2 regions of the Bradyrhizobium sp. LTSP857 genome follow, and region 1 is predicted to be linked to the other one. Evidence: predicted binding sites of a transcription regulator. Region 1 holds the regulator's gene; the other holds the start of a gene.

Region 1 (7,841 bases):
TGTCCGAGCCCGGACTCGAAAAGACCGCCGAAGCCGCGCCCGATGCGCTGCGCCTGTTCCAGCTCTATGTCCGCGGCGACGATGCCTTCGTTGCCGATGTGGTCAGCCGCGCCGAGAAGCACAGCTACGCCGCCTTCTGCCTGACCGTCGACACCGCCCATTACAGCCGTCGTGAGCGTGACATCGCCAAGCGCTATGTTCGCGAGAGCCGCCTGCGCGCCACCGGCGGCGACTACCAGAAGGGCCTGGAGTGGCGGACCGTGAAGATGATCAAGGACACGTTCAATATCCCGCTGATCCTCAAGGGCATTGCCACCGCCGAGGACGCGCAGATCGCGGTCGATCACGGCGTCGAGTGGATCTACGTCTCCAATCATGGCGGCCGCCAGCTCGACCACGGCCGCGGCGCCATGCATGTGCTGCCCGAGATCGTCGAGGCCGTGAAGGGCCGCGCCAAGATCATGGTCGATGGCGGCTTCTGCCGCGGCACCGACATCGTCAAGGCGATCGCGACGGGCGCTGACCTCGTCGGCATCGGCCGGCTGCAATGCTGGGCCCTGGCGGCGGCCGGCGAAGCCGGCGTAACGCGCATGCTGGAGCTCTTGGAGGACGAGGTGCTGCGCTGCCTTGGCCTGCTCGGGGCCACCTCGTTCGCCGGGGTGAACAAATCCTGCCTGCATCCGGCGACCGCGACCAACGCGCCGAGCGTATTCAGCGCGTTCCCGCTGTTCGACCACGAGCCTTATCGGTACTGATCGCCGATACCGAAGTGAAAAAGGACGCAATGACCTCGCTTTCTCCCGGCAGCGCCGATGCGCTTCTGTTCGACCTCGGGCGCGTGGTGCTCGATATCGATTTCTCCAAGGCGATCGCCTGCTGGGCGGGACATGCCGGCTGCAAGCCGGAAGCCATCGTCACGCGCTATGTGCGCGACAGCGAAGCCTATCGGCTGCACGAGGTCGGCAAGATCAGCGACGAGGACTATTTCCAGTCGCTGCGCGCCACGCTCGGGATCGGCATTTCGGATGCGCAGTTCCTCGAAGGGTGGAACGCGATCTTCGCCGGCGAGATGCCTGATATCGCGGAGCTGTTGCCGCGCGCGGCCAAGCAGGTGCCGCTCTACGCCTTCTCCAACACCAACCGGCCGCATATCGATTATTTCTCGACGGAATATGCCGACGTGCTCGGCCATTTCCGCGAGCTGTATTTGTCCTCCAGCATCGGCCTGCGCAAGCCGGATGCGGCAGCCTTCGACCATGTCGTGGCCGCGATCGGCGTGCCGGCCGAGCGAATCGTGTTCTTCGATGACCTTGCCGAGAACGTCGAAGGCGCTCGCGCACGCGGACTGACCGCGGTGCATGTGACCTCGCCCCGCGATGTCGGTGAGGCGCTGAAGGCGCTCGGGATCTGACCGGCGGACGGGCCGCCAAATCGGCCGATTCCGGAACAATTTCACCCGGGAATAGGAACCAAAGCACTTTGTGCATTTTTGTACAGAGTTCCGGGAACGGAATGCCCTGTTCCGGACTCTTGAGTCCGTTGGGACTTCTACGAACGGACGTATCATCGTGTTGGGCAAAACCTACCTCACCAAGCAGGCCTCCCTGCTGGTTGAATTCGCCAGAACCACCTCGAATTCTGAGCTTTCCGCAAAACTGATCAGCAAGGCCGCCGACCTGAAGTCTCAGGCCGATCCGCTGCCCGACAAGGATCGAGGCCTCAAGGCGCCCGACGTCAGTTCGGACGGATAGACAGGAGGCGCCCGATGCTGGCTGTGGTTATGGTCGTTCTCGTCCTTGCCATCGCCACGCTCGTGCCGGTCTTCCTCGTCCTTCACAACATGCCGCGCCGGACCCGATACTAGGCTCCCAACGCGGAGCGGGTGATGCTGGATGAATAATCCCGCTCCGCTGCTGTTTTGCCTCTGCGCCCGCACTCGGTTAGAACTCTCGCCGCCCATTCGTCCGAGTCCGCCGAGCAGGAGTTGTCCCGTGGCCTTGATGCCGGTTTCTGACGCGCTTGCCGCGGTGCTGGCCGGCGCGGAGCCGCTGCCTGAAGAGATCGTTCCCCTCGACGACGCCTTCCATCGCGTGCTCGCGCGCGACGTCGCGGCGCGGCGCACGCAGCCGCCGCAGGCGATGTCGGCGATGGATGGCTACGCCGTGCGCGCAGCCGATGCAGCGAAGATCGATTCCCGGCTCACCGTGATCGGTGAGGTCGCGGCGGGCCGGCCATTTGCTGGAACTGTCGGCGCCGGCGAAGCCGTGCGAATCTTCACCGGCGGCGTCGTTCCCGATGGCGCCGACGCCGTCGTGATCCAGGAGGACACCGTCGCGGACGGCAAGCGCATCGCGATCAAGGAGGCCGCCATCACCGGGCGGCACATCCGCCCCGCCGGCATCGATTTTCGCGAGGACGACGTGCTCCTGCGCAAGGGCACCCGGCTGACCGAGCGCGACCTCGCGCTCGCCGCCGGCATGAACCACCCGCAGCTTGCCGTCCGCCGCCGTCCGAAGGTCGCGATTCTCGCCACCGGGGACGAACTGGTGATGCCGGGCACGACGCCCGGCCATGGCCAGATCGTCTATTCCAACGGCTACGCCCTGCATGCGCTCGCCCGTCGCGAGGGTGCTGATACCATCGACCTCGGCGTTGCCGCCGACACGCTGGAGGCGACCACGGCCGGCATCCGCCGCGCGCGCGAGAGCGGCGCAGATATCCTGATCACGACCGGCGGCGCATCGGTCGGCGATCATGACCTGGTGCAGCCGGCGCTGAATGCCGAAGGTATCTCGATGGCGTTCTGGAAGATCGCGATGCGGCCGGGCAAGCCGATGATGCACGGGCGGTTGGGGGCAATGCGCGTGATCGGCCTGCCCGGCAATCCCGTGTCGTCCTACGTTTGCGGCTTCCTGTTCATGGTCCCGCTGATTCGTGCGCTGTCGGGCCGCGAAGTGATTCATCACCGTCGCGAACGCGCCCTGCTCGGCCGCGATGTCGGCGCCAATGACCAGCGCGAGGATTATCTGCGCGCGCGGCTTGAGGTGCGCGACGACGGCACGCTCATCGCCCATCCCGTGAACCATCAAGATTCCTCGCTGCTTGCGAATCTCGCTGCGGCACAGGCACTTCTCGTGCGCGCGCCGTTCGCGCCGAAGGCCGAGGCAGGCACGCCCTGCGAGGTGCTGCGCTTACCGGCCTGAACGCCTGGACCACATGCGTTCCGCGAACATTGCGGCGTTCACGGTAAATTAAGCAGTTGCGGAACACATATCGAACATATAGTGTCCGTTCATGATTTGTTTCGAGCATGTAGCGGCTTATCGCTGAATTGAACGTCTCGGAATCGAACGACATCAACCGGGGGATTTTGGTCGAGATGCTAACGCGCAAACAATACGAGCTTCTGCGGTTCATCAGTGAGCGGCTGAAGGAAAGCGGCGTGCCGCCCTCCTTCGACGAGATGAAGGACGCGCTCGACCTGCGCTCGAAATCGGGCATCCATCGCCTGATCACCGCGCTCGAGGAGCGCGGCTTCATCCGGCGCCTGCCCAACCGCGCCCGCGCGATCGAGGTGATCAAGCTGCCGGAGCTCCAGGCCGCCGCCGGCAGCCGCCGCGGCTTCACCCCGAGCGTCATCGAAGGCACTCTCGGCAAGGTCCGCACCAGCTCCGGCGCGCCTGCGGACGACGGCGAGCGCCCCGTTGCGGTGCCCGTCATGGGCCGCATCGCGGCCGGCACGCCGATCGAGGCGTTGCAGACCCGCAGCCACACCATCAGCGTACCGCCTGATATGCTCGGCTCGGGCGAGCATTACGCGCTCGAAGTGCGCGGCGATTCCATGGTCGAGGCCGGCATTCTCGACGGCGACATGGCGCTGATCCAACGCAACGAGACCGCCGATACCGGCGACATCGTAGTGGCGCTGATCGACGACGAGGAGGCGACGCTCAAGCGCTTCCGTCGGCGTGGCGCCTCGATCGCTCTCGAGCCGGCGAACGCCGCCTATGAGGTCCGCATCCTGCCGCCCAACCGGGTGAAGATTCAGGGCAAGCTGATCGGGTTGTACCGGAAGTACTGAGCATGACCCGGACCCGAAGGGCCGCGTTAGCGCAAAGTGCGCAGCGGTTTTCCGAAAAGGTCATGCTTAAACAATAATCTCAATCTTCCGCGCACCGCCTGTTGGCGGCCGCCCATTAACGATTGGAGCGGACGATTGTCCGCTCCCGCTGGATAGTGTTTCTGGTTTTGCACAGATTATCCGGCCACCTCTCCAGCGCTACATCCTCGGCACGCCACAACGAAGCACACACCGCTTCGCAGGCTTTGAGAGACCGAGGAGACACCCATGCGCAAGATCATTCTGAGCACAGTCACGATGGCGCTGATCACAGCATCAGCGTCGCAAGCGTTTGCGGCGCAGTCGCAGCACCATCTGCGCAAGGCACCGCAGGCGACGACCAGCGAGCAATTCCGCAATGCCCGCAACGCGGTCGAGCCGGCGCAACCGGCCTGGCAATATTCGGGTTGGTCGGCACCTGCTGGCCGCTGACGTCGAAGCTCCCAAAATGCACGGGAGCAGGCTTTGTTCCCAGCGCATTTGAAAAAGATAATGTGATTGCCCGCTGCGGATGCGAGCCGCAGATTTGCCCACAAACAAGCATAAGCTTGCAGGCTTCCACTCTGATAGAGGCCTGCGCCTCAGAAGAGGCGCGGGTGCTCTATCCTGAATGAGGAGCACCCGATGTGTGACTACAGCCTGCACGCCGTCGCGACGCGTCCCGCAGAAGTCGGCGAGACGATCGTCACGACAACCTTCCGCGGCACCTCGACGCGCGGCTTCGCCTCCGAAGCCGATCCCTCCGTCGCGGTCTGCCTGCTGCCGGGAACGGAGCTCGCCTTCGCCGACAGCGTCCGCTACGACAATCGCTGGATCTGGACGCGCACCATCAACTCCCGCGTCGGCAAGTTCGGCAAGGTCGATCCGCACATTCCCGATCGCCACCATGATGCGATCGAATTCCCCGACGGCAAATACGTGCTGGTGACGCAGCTCGTCGAAGGCCAGCGCGCAACCGTGCTGCAATTGCCGGTGACCCAACAGGTGGGCGAGCGCGAGCACAAGCCGCAGATCGCCGACAGGCAGCCAACGATCACTCGCCTGCCGATCGGCTGACACCACCATCCCGGCCGCCAGGTCGGCGCCAGGATTGAAATGTCCATCGCCGGCCGAGGCCGGCGAGATGGGGTGGTTTGCGGCCCTGGAATAACATCTGCTCGCCGCACTTCCCCACCGCACGAAGTTTCCGCTGCCCTGCCTGAATTTTGAACGTCCGTTCTGCTGACAAATCGCCGATGCTGCTCACGGCTCGAGGCGGCGGACAGGCTCGATGAAGACCTTCATTCGCGTCGTTGAACTCTGGGTGCCTGACCGGACGCGGATGCGGCTGGAATTTGGCGGCGGCCTCTACAGCGAAGGCCTGTCCGCGTTCAAGGCCGCGAGCGAAGATTTGCGCTTCCGATATGACGAGGGGCTTCCCGGGAAGGCCTGGGCCGCCGGCCACCCCGTGATCCTCACCAAATTCGCCAACTCCTATTTCAAGCGAACCGACCAGGCCATCGAGGCTGGTCTGACCTGCGGCGTCGCGGTGCCGGTGTTTGCCGGCGAATTCCTGCAAGCAGTCATGGTGCTGTTCTGCGGCGACGACGAGGCCCATGTCGGCGCGGTCGAGCTCTGGCACAACGATGCCGAAGTCTCGCACGAGATGGGCCTCGTCGACGGCTATTACGGCAGCGCCGACATGTTCGAGTTCAACTCCCGCCACACCAAATTTCCGCGCGGCTTCGGCCTGCCCGGACGCACCTGGAAAGCCGGGCTGCCGCTGATCATCAAGGATTTGCACGACGCCAAGAGTTTTCTGCGCTGGGAGGACGCCGCCAAGGTCGGGATCAATCTCGGCGTCGGCGTGCCCTATCGCACCGGCACCGACCAGACCTGGGTGCTGACATTCCTGTCCGCACAGGCAACCCCGATTGCGCGACGCTTCGAGATCTGGGTGCCGAACGAGGCCCGTTCGGGGCTGATGTTTCGCGCCGGCGATTGCAGCGCGCAGACCGATCTCGCCGCGCTCTATGCGCAAAGATCCATCGCCAGGGGCGAAGGCAGCATCGGCGGGGCCTGGACCACCGGCATGCCCGCGCTCAACGACGACCTCGCGCAGGACGGCTCGATCGCGGCCGTGGGGGCTCGCGCAGCCGGGCTGAGCCAGATGGTGGTCTTGCCGGTGATCGGGAGCGCTGGGCTTGAAGCGATGTTAGCCTGGTACCTGTAGCCCGTCCGCTCAATCCTCGGCCTGCAAGTCGGTCTCAGATGGCGTTGCGTCGTTGCTGCGGGGCGCGGCCGTCTTCGGCGCAAGACTGCCGTCATAATCTGCCGCGCCGGGGATCACCGGCGACCAGGGACGATCTGCGCCCCTGGCCTTGACCGCCTGAACCGCAAAACCGTCGCCACGCCGCGTCAGCGCCAGCCCGCCCTGGCTCGCGAGGCGAGGCCGATCGACCACCATGGCCGCGCAATCCGGCGGCGCCGGCCGCGCCGTCACCACCAGCGCGGCGCGGCTGCAATCATCGGCCAGCGCGTCGATGCGCAGCGCCAGTGCGACCAGGCGCCCGTCGGCAAGCGGCGTCACGCAGCCTGAGTCATCGCACGAGACGTCGTTAGCGAGCGAGGCGCTGCCTGCATCGCGAGGATCCGCATCGGCCGCGAGCCACTCTTTGAGCAGAAAATTGTCCTTGCTCGTCCTGATCAGATGCAGCTGCCCGTCCCTGCCCCGCACCGCGACGTTCTGGCCATCACCGGCGATGAGGATGTCGGGTTGCCGGACCGACAAACCCCAGACGATCGCAACGAACAGCACCAGCGCGCCGGACCATCGCAGCGGCGTCCGCAGCAGCCCCATCAGGATGAGGCCGAGGCTCGCCGCGATCAGGGGCGCGGTGCCGAAGGCACCGATGTGGCCGACCGCACCGGGCAATGCCGCCACCCAGCGCGAGACCGCGACCATCCAGTCGATACCGATCCCCATCAGCCACCAGAACACGCCGTCGAGCCCGAAGGGCGCCGCGAGCAATCCCAACAGCCCGGCAGGCATCACCAGCGCCGAGACCACCGGCATTGCGCCTAGATTGGCGAGCACGCCGAACGGCGTGACGCGGTGAAAGTGGAAGGCGGCATAGGGCGTGGTCGCAAGCCCCGCGATCATCGAGGCCATGAACAACATCGCGATCTCGCGTCCGCCCCACATTGCGATGCGCGCGGTGGCGGAATGATCGGGCGAGGCGAATAGGTTCGGCATGCCGATTTGCACCAGTGCCACGAGCCCGAGCGTTGCTGCGAACGACATCAAACAACTCGGATGCACCAGCGCTTCCGGCGCAACCGCAAGCACGATCAGTGCCGCCACCGCCAGCGTGCGGAACGTGATGGCGCGGCGGTCGACCATGACTGCGATCAGCACTACCGCCGTCATGAAGAACGATCGTTGGGTGGCGACCTCCGCGCCCGACAGCAGCAGATAGAACGCGGCAGCAAACAGCGCGGCAGCTGCCGACCATTTCTTGATGGGGAAGCCGACCGCCAGTCCCGGAATGAGCGCCAGCAGCGCGCGGACTGCGAAGAAGACGACGCCGGCGACCACCGCCATGTGATAGCCGGAGATCGACAGCACATGGCCTAGCCCTGAGATGAACATCGCATCATTGACGGGCGTCGTGATCGCATCGCGGCGACCGGTGAGCAGCGCGGTCGCGATCGCGCGGTTGTCGCCGTCGAGCGTGGCGCG
Region 2 (7,841 bases), on a different contig from region 1:
ATCCCCAAGCTGCCACGCCGGCTCTGCGCGTCACGAGCTTCACCCAGCTCGTCGCGCTCGCTGGCCAGAAGCGCGACCTGATGACCAAGGCCGCGCTCGAAAGCGACATGCGCCTCGTCCGTTTCGAGGAGGGCCGGCTCGAGATCGCGCTCGAGCCGAATGCCTCCAAGACCATGATTACCGAGCTCGCGCGCAAGTTCGAGCTCTGGACCGGCCGGCGCTGGACCGTGATCGTGTCCAACGAGCAGGGCCAGCCGACGCTGCGCTCGGTCAACCAGGCCGCCAAGCAGGAACACGCGCGTACCGCCGAGGCCGATCCACGCGTGCAGGAGGTGCTGTCGCGTTTCCCGGGTGCGAAAGTCGTCGAGGTCCGCAGGCTTGCCCCGGAGACGCCGGACTCCAATATTAATGCGGACTATGGCAGCGACGATCCGCCCGACGGTTCCGACGGCGACGACGATCTCTGAGCCCATCTTTCAAGGACACGCACCCATGGCTGATTTTCTCGGCATGATGAAGCAGGCGGCGCAGCTGCAATCCAAGATGCAGGAGATGCAAGAGCAGCTCGGCAATGTCGAGGTCGAGGGCATCTCCGGCGGCGGCCTCGTCGCGGTGCGCATGACCGCGAAGATGGACGTCAAGGGCGTCAAGATCGACCCCTCGCTGATGAAGGCCGAAGAGCGCGAGGTGCTGGAGGACCTCCTGGTCACCGCTTTTGGTGACGCGCGCCGCAAGGCCGAGACGGCCATGCAGGAGAAGATGCAGTCGCTCACCGGCGGGCTCGGCCTGCCGCCGGGGCTGTTCGGCCAATAATATGGGCGCGGTTGCAGGTCCCGAAATCGAGCGGCTGGTCCAGCTTCTTGCACGGCTGCCGGGCTTGGGCCCTCGCTCCGCGCGGCGTGCGGCGCTGCATCTGATCAAGAAGCGCGAAGCGCTGATGACGCCGCTGACCTCGGCCTTGCAAGTCGCGCTCGACAAGGTCCAGGTTTGCAAGACCTGCGGCAACATCGACACCCAAAATCCCTGCACGGTCTGCATCGATCCGAAGCGCGATCCCGCCATCATCGTCGTCGTCGCCGATGTCGCCGACCTCTGGGCGCTGGAGCGGGCCAATGCAACTCACGGGCGCTATCACGTGCTAGGGGCGACCCTGTCGCCGCTCGACGGCGTCGGCCCGCAGGATCTCACCATCGACGCGTTGGTCGCGCGCGCGCATGCTGCCGACGTGCACGAAATCATCCTGGCGTTGAACGCGACGGTCGACGGCCAGACCACGGCGCACTACATCACCGACCTGCTCCAGGACGCCAACGTAAAAGTAACGCGTCTCGCCCATGGTGTGCCGGTCGGTGGCGAGCTTGATTATCTCGATGAAGGTACGCTATCGGCCGCCATGCGGCAGCGGACCCTGTTCTAGCAATCCAGACTTACGGAACCGACGACATGACGAAACGATTCGCCAAACAGCTGGCTTTGGTCGCGATGATGATGACGGTGGTGACCCCGGCCGTCTCCGCGCAGCAGGATGACGAGGCGCCGCCGCCGGCGAAGCCGGGCAAGCCGATCAACACCGGCGAGGTGCTGTCGGGTGAGCTCAACACAATGAAAGTGCGCGACGTCAAGAACGCCGGCAAGCGGATTGCGACCTACCAGATCACCTCCGAGCCGCGCCGCCTGCCCGCGCCGAGCGGGCTGTGCGATCTCGAGACCGGGCCGGAGACTTTCCAGCTCGTCACCTCCAGCGACGCGCAGGCCGCGCAGCTGAAATCGTTCGTCGGCAAGGAGATCTCGGTCAAGGTCGACGAAGTCGCCTGCGCCAGCGATCCCGGCCAGATGAGCGAAGCCGTGATCACGAAGTGGAGCTTGATCAGGAAGCAGTAGGGGGCGGAGGAACGCTTTCTCCATGATCTCGGTGTCATCGCCCGCGAAGGCGGGCGATCCAGTACGCCGCGGCTTCTCGGCCAATCACATCCGTCTCTGGAATACTGGATGCCCCGCCTTCGCGGGGCATGACAGCGTGGGCTAAACCCGCACCGGCCCCAGCGCCTCAAAGTGCCCGCGCTTCTGCAGCCAGGTCAGCAGCACCAGGCTCGGGATCGCCACCAGCACGCAGATCACGAAGAACAGCGGCCAGCCGGTCGCCTTGGCGACGTAGCCCGCACCCGATGAGAGATAGGTGCGCCCGACCGCCGCGAGCGCCGTGAGCAGCGCATATTGCGTCGCCGTGTGCAGCGGGTTCTGGCACAGCGCCGAGAGATAGGCGACGAAGATCACGGTGCCGATGGCGCTGGTGAAATTTTCGCAAGTGATGGCGAAGGCCAGCGCCCATTGGCTGGTGCCGACGAAAGCGAGCCAGGAAAAGGACAGGTTGGCGAGCGCCTGCACGACGCCGCCGATCCATAGACTGGTCGAAAGCGAATAGCGCCGCGCGACGAAACCGCCGGCAAAGCCGCCGATCAACGTCGCCGCCAGGCCGACGCCCTTCACGATCGCCGCATAATCGTTGCGGGAAAAGCCGAGGTCGATCACGAACGGCGCCGTCATGGTGCCGGAGAACGCGTCGGTGAATTTGAACAGCACCACAAAGATGAGCGCGGCGATCGCGTCCTTGCGCGACAGGAATTCCGAGAAGGCGCCGATCGCGGCGTGCAACACCCGCGCGAACGCCGTCTCGGTTTGTGTCGCCGCTTCGGCCCGCAATGATTGCTCGGGCTCGGTCGCGGCGAGCGCGGTGACAGTGCCGATCAGCACCATCGCGGCCATCACCACATAGCCCCACATCCAGGCCGATGTGCGCGGAATGCCCGTGCTCTCAAAACCGGAGACGATGAAGAGCGCGCCCGCGGTCGAGACCAGCATGCCGATGCGATAGGCCGCGACGTAGGACGCCATGCCGGCGGCCTGCTCGCTCTCCGGCAGGCTCTCGACGCGAAAGGCGTCGACCACGATGTCCTGGGTCGAGGACGTCGTCGCCACCAGCAGGGCGCCGAGCGCGACGTAGAACGGCGAGCGCGCGGGGTCGGTCAGCGCCAGCAGCAGGATCGCGACGATCAGCAGCAATTGCGAGAACAGCAGCCAGCCGCGCCGGCGGCCAAAGGCGCGGGTGAACAGCGGCACATGCAGCGCATCCACCAGCGGCGCCCACAGGAATTTCAACGTGTAGGGCGTGCCGACCAGCGCAAACAGCCCGATGGTGCCGAGATCGACGCCGGACTCCCGCATCCACACCAGCAGCGTCGAGCCCGACAGCGCCAGCGGCAGCCCGGACGAGAAGCCGAGGAACAGCACGATCAGCACCCGCGGTTGCAGGTAAACGGCAAGGCTGTCGCGCCAGGAGGAGGGGGCATCAGTGCTGGCAGGGGAGGTCGCGTCGGGTGCGGTCATGGGGCGGTGTTAGCAGATTCTGGGGGCCGCAAGGGAGCTGTCGTTTTTGCCGGCCACAAAGGAGGTGTCGTCGCCCGGCTTGACCGGGCGATCCAGTATTCTAGAGGCTGAAGTTATGGAGGACCTGCGATCTCAGAATAGGGATCGTTCCAATCCGGATTGTCTTTCTCGATCAGCGCGATCTTCCAATCACGCTTCCACTTCTTCAGCCGCTTCTCACGTTTGATCGCATTCTCGGGATCATCGAACTGCTCGAAGTAAACGAGCTTCACGACGCCGTATTCCTTCGTGAAGCTCTCGACCAACTGCAATTTGTGTTTGGCCACACGGCGGATGAGATCATTCGTTACGCCGATGTAGAGCGTACCGCCGATCTTGCTGGCGAGGATGTAGACGTAGTAGCAGCGTGTGCCCATCTGCCGTCTCTGGGATACTGGGTCGCCCGGTCAAGCCGGGCGACGACAGCGGTGTTGAGGCGGCAGCTTATCGGATCGTGGAGGAGAATCACTCCCCCGCCTGGAGCTTCCTCGGAAACAGCTCGGCGGCACCGGTCGCCACCAGATGCGGGCCTTCCGGCGCATCGGTCTTGCTGAAATCGAGCTCCTCGATTCGCCCGGCGCGCTTCTCGATCTTGTCGGCGGAGATCAGCACCTGGCGCACGTCCTCGTTGGCGTCGGCAAAATGCTTCTGGAGTTTCAGCACGCGGTCGCGCAGACGGCCGAGGTCGTCGCCGAGCTTGATCACCTCGGTGCGGATCTGGTCGGCGGCATCGCGCATCCGCGCGTCCTTCATGATCTGCTGCATCACCTGGATCGCAAGCATCAGGAGCGAGGGCGACACCAGCACGACCCGGGCGCGGTAGGCCTTCTGGATCACGTCGTCGAACCCGTCATGGATTTCGGCATAGACCGATTCCGACGGAACGAACATCAGCGCCATTTCCTGGGTCTCGCCGGCGACGAGATATTTTTCGGCGATGTCGCTGACATGCTTCATCACGTCGCCGCGCAGCCGCTGCGTGGCAATCCGCTTCTCATCGTCAGTGCGCGCATCGTGCAGCGCCGTCATAGCTTCCAGCGGAAATTTCGCGTCGATGCAGAGCGGGCGCTGGTCCGGCAGGAACACCACGCAGTCGGGCCGCTTTCCGGTCGAGAGCGTGAACTGGAACTCATAGGCTCCTTTCGGCAGTCCGTCCTGGACGATCGCCTCCATTCGGGCCTGGCCGAAGGCGCCGCGCGACTGCTTGTTGGCGAGTACGTCGCGCAAGGTCGTCACCTGGGTGGTGAGATCGGTCAGGTTCTTGTGCGCGCTGTCGATAATGCCGAGCCGCTCGTGCAGCGCGTGCAGGCTCTCCATGGTGTTGCGGGTGGTGTTTTCCATGGACTGGCCGACGCGATGGGTCACCGAATCCAGCCGCTCGTTGACCGCCCGCGCCATGTCGGCCTGGCGGCCGGCCAGCGTCTGGGTCATGGCATCGACCCGGCCCGAAGCCTCGCTCTGGGCGTGCAGCATCTGGCTGACGCGCTCCTCGAGCTCGTCGGCCCGGATGGCATTGGCCATCGCGAGTTCCGCGCCGCGCCGTCCCGAGCGCGCGATCACCACCGCAATCACCAGCAGCAGGATGAGGACCAGGACGCCAAAGCCGATCAGCGCATCGATGGTGCGCACCGGCCAGTCGCCAACCAGGAAAATGATCTCGTTCATGCCTGTGCTTCTAGCCGATTCGCATCCCCGCACGAACGAATAGCGAACATTTATGGGTAATGCCCCGTTAATTTTTATGGTTAACGAAACCCTAGGATTTATGGTTAGCGGATCGTTAACGGAGTTCCCGGCCGCATTGACCGCTCGGCGCGCGCGGCTTAAATCGCCCGCCATGGCCCTCAGAGAAATCATCATCCTGCCCGACAAGCAGCTGCGTCTGGTCTCCAAGCCGATCGAGAAGGTCACGCCGGAGATCCGCAAGCTTGCCGACGACATGTTCGAGACCATGTACGACGCGCCCGGCATCGGGCTCGCGGCGATCCAGATCGCGCAGCCGCTGCGGCTCATCACCATGGACCTCGCCAAGCGCGACGAGAACGGCGAAACCACGCCGGAGCCGCGCGTCTTCATCAATCCGGAAGTGATCGCCTCGTCCGAAGAGCTGTCGGTCTACGAGGAAGGCTGTCTCTCGATCCCCGAATATTACGAGGAGGTCGAGCGGCCTGCGAAGGTGCGCGTGCGCTTCACCGATCTCGACGGCAAGATGCACGAGCAGGATGCCGAAGGCCTCTTCGCCACCTGCATCCAGCACGAGATCGACCATCTCAACGGTGTGCTGTTCGTCGACTACCTGTCAAAGCTCAAGCGCGACCGCGTGATCAAGAAGTTCGAGAAGGCCGCCAGGCGCGGGGAGTAAAGTAAGTTGTAAGGCCGGTGCTGCCGCTCGCTCTCCTGCGCTCCCTCCCCCCTTGCGGGGGAGGGCGGGGGAGAGGGGTAGCCCAGCAAAAGGCGTTCGTCGTTTTGCGAGCGCGAGCAAAAAGCGCCCGCGCTCAAGCCGAGAGAGCGCGTCGTGCGGCACCCCTCTCCCTAGCCCTCCCCCGCAAGGGGGGAGGGAACATACCGAGTCCTTGTCATGCCCCTTCGCCTGATCTTCATGGGCACGCCCGATTTCTCCGTGCCGACGCTGCTCGAGCTCGTCGCGCATGGCCACGAGATCGTGGCAGTCTACACCCGCGCGCCGAAGCCGGGCGGGCGGCGTGGCCTGCAATTGCAGCCGACCCCGGTGGAAGAGGCTGCCCGAAAGCTCGGCGTGCCCGTGCTGACGCCGAAGACGTTGAAGACTGAGGAAGCGCTCGAGGAATTTCGCGCGTTCGATGCCGACGCTGCCGTCGTCGTCGCCTATGGCATGATCCTGCCGCAGGCGATCCTCGATGCGCCAAAGCTCGGCTGCTACAATCTGCACGCCTCGCTGCTGCCGCGCTGGCGCGGGGCTGCACCGATCAACCGCGCCATCATGGCCGGTGACGCCGAGAGCGGCGTGATGGTGATGAAGATGGACGTCGGGCTCGATACCGGCGACGTCGCCATGGCCGAGCGCATCGCGATTCCCGACAACATGACCGCGGTCGATCTGCACGATCGCCTCTCCCGTCTCGGCGCCGATCTGATGGTCCGCGCCATGGCCGCGCTCGGGCGCGGCGGGCTTCAGCTCAAGAAGCAGAGCGACGACGGCGTCACCTATGCCGCCAAGATCGACAAGGCCGAAGCGCGGATCGACTGGACCAGGCCCGCGCGCGACGTGCTGCGCCACATCCATAGTCTGTCGCCGTTTCCCGGCGCCTGGGCCGAGCTTGAGAATGCACGCGTGAAAATCCTGCGCTGTGAGCTGGCCAAGGGTTCGGGCGCGCCGGGCGAGGTGCTCGACGATCAACTCACCATCGCCTGCGGCGAGGGCGCCATCCGCATTCTCGAGCTCCAGCGCGAAGGCAAGGCGCGGATGCAGGCCGTGGACTTCCTGCGCGGCGTGCCGCTGAGGGCAGGCGCGAAATTCACCTGACACTGTCATACCCCGCGAAGGCGGGGTATCCAGTACGCCGAGGCTTCTCGGTTGAACGGATGGGCCGCGGCGTGCTGGATCGCCCGGTCAAGCCGGGCGATGACGGCAGAATTGGAAACGATGCCCCGCTACAAGCTCACCATCGAATATGACGGCGCGCCGTTCTTCGGCTGGCAGGTGCAGGAGACGCTGCCGTCGGTGCAGGGCGCGCTTGAGGCGGCGGTGAAGGCGATGACGGGTGCGGATCTGCGCGTCCATGGCGCCGGCCGGACCGATGCCGGCGTGCATGCGCGCGGCCAGGTCGCCCATGTCGATATCGAGAAGCAGTTTCCGCCGGGCCGTTTTCGCGATGGTCTCAACGCACATTTACGCCCGCATCCAATCGCCGTTCTCGAAGCCGAGATCGTGCCGGAAACTTTCGAGGCGCGCTTCTCGGCCGTGAAGCGCCACTACCGCTATCGCATCGTCAACACCCGCGCCAATCTCGCGCTCGATATCGGCCACGCCTGGCGCGTGCCGCGCCGGCTCGACAGCGATGCGATGCATGCGGCGGCACAACGTCTGCTCGGCAAGCACGATTTCACGACGTTCCGCGACACCGAATGCCAGGCCAAATCGCCGGAGAAGACGCTCGATCAGCTCGACGTGCTGCGCGACGGCCGCGAGGTGACGATCCTCACCTCCGCGCGCTCGTTCCTGCACAGCCAGGTCCGCTCGATGGTGGGATCGCTGATGTGGGTCGGCGAAGGCCGTTGGACCGCCGACGATCTCTCCGCCGCGCTCAACGCCCGCAACCGCGCCGCGTGCGGCATCGTCGCCCCGCCGGACGGGCTGTATCTGATGAAGGTGGATTATTGAGAAGTAGAAGGGACGCGCGCTCTCGCCAGCCCCACCACTGTCATGCCCGCGAAGGCGG

The links. The regulator LexA, encoded in region 1, represses DNA repair genes until DNA is damaged. The targets are predictions, from matches to a motif close to TGTTCNNNNTGTGTTCNG.
Region 2: the regulator LexA is predicted to act here: its motif matches at 5,120-5,137, upstream of UP06_RS07635 (DNA recombination protein RmuC).

What each region holds. Positions count from the first base shown of each region.
Region 1 is NZ_JYMS01000046.1:459,736-467,576, forward strand. Features, by position in the region: gene UP06_RS31580 (alpha-hydroxy acid oxidase) at 1-755, shown strand, start outside; gene UP06_RS31585 (HAD family hydrolase) at 785-1,411, shown strand; gene UP06_RS31590 (hypothetical protein) at 1,569-1,751, shown strand; gene UP06_RS31595 (molybdopterin molybdotransferase MoeA) at 1,992-3,203, shown strand; gene lexA (transcriptional repressor LexA) at 3,380-4,081, shown strand; gene UP06_RS31605 (hypothetical protein) at 4,349-4,552, shown strand; gene UP06_RS41730 (hypothetical protein) at 4,745-5,176, shown strand; gene UP06_RS31615 (GAF domain-containing protein) at 5,391-6,332, shown strand; gene UP06_RS31620 (ComEC/Rec2 family competence protein) at 6,342-7,841, opposite strand, start outside.
Region 2 is NZ_JYMS01000015.1:3,873-11,713, forward strand. Features, by position in the region: partial or broken gene UP06_RS41965 (DNA polymerase III subunit gamma/tau) at 1-467, shown strand, start outside; gene UP06_RS07610 (YbaB/EbfC family nucleoid-associated protein) at 493-813, shown strand; gene recR (recombination mediator RecR) at 815-1,417, shown strand; gene UP06_RS07620 (hypothetical protein) at 1,444-1,881, shown strand; gene UP06_RS07625 (AmpG family muropeptide MFS transporter) at 2,023-3,384, opposite strand; gene UP06_RS07630 (GIY-YIG nuclease family protein) at 3,498-3,800, opposite strand; gene UP06_RS07635 (DNA recombination protein RmuC) at 3,889-5,088, opposite strand; gene def (peptide deformylase) at 5,261-5,785, shown strand; gene fmt (methionyl-tRNA formyltransferase) at 6,002-6,925, shown strand; gene truA (tRNA pseudouridine(38-40) synthase TruA) at 7,046-7,783, shown strand.